DNA from 2 places in the Streptomyces sp. NPDC052109 genome. Region 1 is predicted to be linked to the other one. Evidence: riboswitches for the same ligand, from Rfam matches in the RefSeq annotation. Region 1 holds a riboswitch; the other holds the start of a gene.
The links. Region 1 has a riboswitch for cobalamin ahead of AB0L59_RS30860 (cobalamin biosynthesis protein). Riboswitches for the same ligand answer to the same signal wherever they lie in the genome.
Positions count from the first base shown of each region.

Region 2: another riboswitch for cobalamin. It lies ahead of AB0L59_RS19760 (ribonucleoside-diphosphate reductase subunit alpha); the one in region 1 lies ahead of AB0L59_RS30860 (cobalamin biosynthesis protein).

Region 1 is NZ_JBFAWF010000019.1:63,170-65,362, forward strand. Features, by position in the region: gene AB0L59_RS30850 (inorganic phosphate transporter) at 1-215, shown strand, start outside; gene AB0L59_RS30855 (hypothetical protein) at 250-477, shown strand; cobalamin riboswitch at 621-763, shown strand; gene AB0L59_RS30860 (cobalamin biosynthesis protein) at 861-1,805, shown strand; gene AB0L59_RS30865 (cobyric acid synthase) at 1,802-2,193, shown strand, end outside.
Region 2 is NZ_JBFAWF010000009.1:24,585-26,777, forward strand. Features, by position in the region: gene AB0L59_RS19760 (ribonucleoside-diphosphate reductase subunit alpha) at 1-1,194, opposite strand, end outside; cobalamin riboswitch at 1,320-1,475, opposite strand; gene AB0L59_RS19765 (GNAT family N-acetyltransferase) at 1,498-2,004, opposite strand; gene mctP (monocarboxylate uptake permease MctP) at 2,078-2,193, opposite strand, start outside.

The DNA of each region.
Region 1 (2,193 bases):
GCGCCACGATCTGGAAGATCTCCCGCCGCGAGGTCGTCGACCACACCAACGTCGTCGCCGAGCCCGCGGAGCCGGCCGGTGTGGTCACCACCGCCATCGCCGCGGTGGCCCCGCCCCCGGCGGGCACGATCACCGACGACCTGACGGCCACGATCCCCGCCCCGGCCGTCACCGAGTCCGCGCCCGAGGCCGTCCCGCCGGCCGCCACCGTCTGACCCGGCCACCTCCGGTTACCAAGGAAGCATCCCCATGAAGATCGACTGGTCGGCCATCGGCTCCGTCTTCGGTGTCAGCCTCGTGTTCACCGTGGCCCTGGTGGCCCTGTTCACCCTCGGCGTGAGCGGACTGGCCCGGCGCGAGAAGGCCGCGGCCCAGGGCAACTCCGCCTCCCTCGCCGTGACCGGCGCCTACGTCTGCTTCGCCGCCTGCGCGGCGGCGGTGGCGTACGGCATCTACCTGATCGTCGCCAAGGCCTGACGGACCACCACACACCGGGCACCACCAAGGCTCCCCTCCGCGCGTGACGGAGGGGAGCCTTCGCCGTGCCCGGGCGGTCACGGGCTCCCCACGATGTGGGGATCGGCACACTCTCCCCGCGCAGGTCAACGGCAAGTTGACGGCTGTTCCGGGGGCGTGGTGGACTGCCCAGGCCATGTACGGCGGCAGGAGAGGAAGCCGGTGCGAATCCGGCGCGGTCCCGCCACTGTCACCGGGGAAGAACCCCCGGGAGCCAGGAACTCTCACCGCCGAATCTCGTCGAACCAGGGCGCGGACACCCTGAGTGAGGACACAGATCGCCATGCCCGGCTGCCGAAGGACCCCTGCCAGGCCCGCTCCCGCACCCACGGCCGGCTGAGCCGATGGGTGCCGATCGCACTTATGCGTACGGCGCCGCCGCCGGCCTTCTCGGCGACCTGCTCCTCGGCGATCCGCGCCGCGGGCACCCGGTCGCCGCGTTCGGGCGTGCGGCCGCTGCCGTGGACCGCGCGTTGTGGCACGACCACCGCGGCTGGGGTGCCCTGCACACCGTCGTGTGCGCCGGTGGCGCCGTCGCGCTCGGCACGCTGGCCGCACGGACCGTGCGCCCCTCCCCCGCCGCCTCCGCCGCGCTGACCGCCGCCGCCACCTGGGCGGTCGTGGGAGGTACGTCGCTCGCCCGGGAGGCCCGTGCCGTCGCTCGCGCCCTGGAGCGCGGGGACGTCGAGGCGGCGCGGGCGCGGCTGCCGCATCTGTGCGGCCGGGATCCGCAGGCCCTGGACGCGGACGGGATCGCCCGGGCCGTGGTCGAGTCGGTCGCCGAGAACACCTCCGACGCCGTCGTGAGCGCGCTGACGTGGGGCGCGGTGGCCGGGGTGCCGGGGCTGCTCGGCTTCCGCGCGGTCAACACCCTGGACGCGATGGTGGGTCACAAGTCGCCCCGCTACCGGCGCTACGGCTGGGCCTCCGCCCGGCTCGACGACCTGGCCGGCTGGCCGGGGGCGCGGCTGACCGCCGTACTCGCCGCGGCGGCCGGACCCGACCCGCGCGGCGCCCTGCGCGCCTGGAGGGCCGACGCGGCCGAGCACCCGAGCCCCAACGCCGGGCCCGTGGAAGCGTCGTTCGCGGGGGCGCTGGGGGTGCGGCTGGGCGGCACCTTGTCGTACGCCGGCCGGGTCGAGCACCGCCCCGTGCTCAACGGGCAGGCCGGACGCGCCGTCCGGGTCAGCGACATCGACCGGGCCGTACGGCTCTCCCGCCGCGTCGGCCTGCTCGCGCTCGGCGTCTCCCTCGCCGCGCGCCGACTCGTGAAGGGACGTGGCAAGTGAACGGGGGTCTCCTCGTCGCCGGCACCACCTCCGACGCCGGCAAGAGCGTCGTGACGGCCGGGATCTGCCGGTGGCTGGTGCGCCAGGGCGTGAGGGTCGCGCCGTTCAAGGCGCAGAACATGTCGCTCAACTCCTTCGTGACCCGTGAGGGCGCGGAGATCGGGCGGGCGCAGGCCATGCAGGCCCAGGCGTGCCGGATCGAGCCGACCGCGCTGATGAACCCGGTGCTGCTCAAGCCGGGCGGCGAGCAGAGCAGCCAGGTGGTGCTGCTGGGCAGGCCGGTGGGCGAACTGAGCGCACGCGGGTACCACGGGGGGCGGCAACAGAAGCTCCTCGGCACGGTCCTGGACTGCCTGGCCGCCTTGCGGGGCACGTATGACGCGGTGAT
Region 2 (2,193 bases), on a different contig from region 1:
GCGCATCATCCGGCCGTACAGCTCACGGGCCGGGATGGTCTTCTTCGCCAGGCCCGCCGCCTCGGCCTTGCGGTAGGCGGCGTCGAACTCCTCGCCCCACAGGTCCACCAGCTCCGGCACGTCCGACGGGGAGAACAGCGACCACTGCTCGTCGGCGTTGACCCGGCGCATGAACTCGTCCGGGACCCAGTGCGCGAGGTTCAGGTTGTGCGTACGGCGGGCGTCCTCACCGGTGTTGTCCCGCAGCTCCAGGAACTCCTCGATGTCGGAGTGCCAGGTCTCCAGGTACACCGCCGCGGCGCCCTTGCGCCGGCCGCCCTGGTTCACGGCGGCCACCGAGGCGTCCAGGGTCTTCAGGAACGGCACGATGCCGTTGGAGTGCCCGTTGGTGCCACGGATCAGCGAACCGCGGCTGCGGATGCGGGAGTACGACAGACCGATGCCACCGGCGTGCTTGGAGAGCCGGGCCACCTGGTGGTAGCGCTCGTAGATGGAGTCCAGCTCGTCCAGCGGGGAGTCCAGGAGGTAGCAGGACGACATCTGCGGGTGCCGCGTGCCGGAGTTGAAGAGGGTGGGGGAGGACGGGAGGTAGTCGAGCCGGCTCATGAGGCCGTAGAGCGCGGCGACTTCGTCCACGGAGCGGATGGTGTCGTCCTCGGCGAGACCGCTCGCGACCCGCAGCATGAAGTGCTGGGGCGTCTCGATGACCTTGCGGGTGATCGGGTGTCGCAGCAGGTAGCGGCTGTGCAGGGTGCGCAGGCCGAAGTAGCCGAAGCGGTCGTCGGCCTGGCGGTCGATCAGCGCGTCGAGCCGTTCGGCGTGCAGCCGCGCGAACTCGGCGGTCCGGTCGGCGATGAGCCCCTCGCGGTGCCCCACGGCCACGGACTCGGTGAAGGACGTCACGCCCTGCGAGGCGGCCTCGGCGCGGATGGAGACGGTCAGCAGCCGGGCGGCGAGCCGGGAGTAGGCGGGATCGTCGGAGATGAGTCCGGCGGCGGCCTCCGTGGCCAGCTCGCGCAACTCCGCCTCGTCGGCCCGGGCGGACCGGCCGCGCAGCGCGGCGGCGGCGACCCGGCCGGGGTCGGCGTCGGGGAGGTCGGCGGTCAGCTCGGTCAGGGTCCGCAGCAGCGCGGCTCCGGGACCGTCGGTCTCCAGGCCGCTGGCTGAAGCCGGGTCTGCTGGCGCGATGGTCACGTGGGGCTCTCCCTCGCTCGGCACGGGGGCCTTGCGGAGGGCAGGGGCAGCCACGAGCGCACACGGCGTCGCGTCCACCGGCCCATTCCACGAGGCCCGGACGTCGGAAGGCACCCTGGCCGGACGGCCGGGCGCACGCTGCCGGCAGGTCCTCGGACTGACACAGGCGTGCGAAGGCACACAAGTACACCGTTGCGGGACAGTTCCGGATTCGCACCGGATTCCCCTGCGGCGACAGCGAGGATGAGCATACATCTAGTGCCGGGCTGTCGCGTCACCCCCAGATGTTGTGTCGCGTCGGTCTCAGAGCGTCAACTGGTAGGTGAGCAGAGTGATGTCGTCCAGATGCGGCACGGGATTCCAGTCCCGCTCGGGCGTGCGAACGAAACCCAGGCGTTCGTAGAGCCGGTGGGCGGCGTGCATGCTGCGCTGGCTCGACAGCACCACGGCCGTGCAGCCCTCGGTGGAGCGGGCGCGTTCGAGGCAGGTGCGGACCAGGGCTTCGCCGGCGCCCCGGCCGCGTGCGTCGGGTACGACGGCGAGCGCCCGGATCTCGGCCTCGCCGGGGCGGGCGATGTCGGCGACGGGGCCGCCGGACGGGACGAAGGTGACGCCGCCGACGACCCGGTCGCCCGCAACGGCGACGAGGACCTCGGCTGCGGCCGCGCGCGCGGCGACGTCCTTGAGCACGGGCAGATACGGGTCGCTCTCGCCGTAGTCGAGGAGACCGTCGTCCAGGTAGGCACGGGCGGTGAGTTCGCCGAGCGCGGCGTACTCGCTGGGTTCCGCTGTCCGGATCCGGATGTCCATGCGGGCGAGTGTGTACGACAGCGGGCCGCCGTCGCATGCGCTTTCCGGCGGCCCGCTGTCGCGCTGATCGGGACTAATGGACGCTTCCCGCCGTCGCCGGCGGCAGCTCCACCTGGACTCCCGGGTCTCCCGCGTCCGCCGTGTAGTCCTCCGGCCTGGTCTCGTCGAGGCCCTCGGGGGCCTTCACGG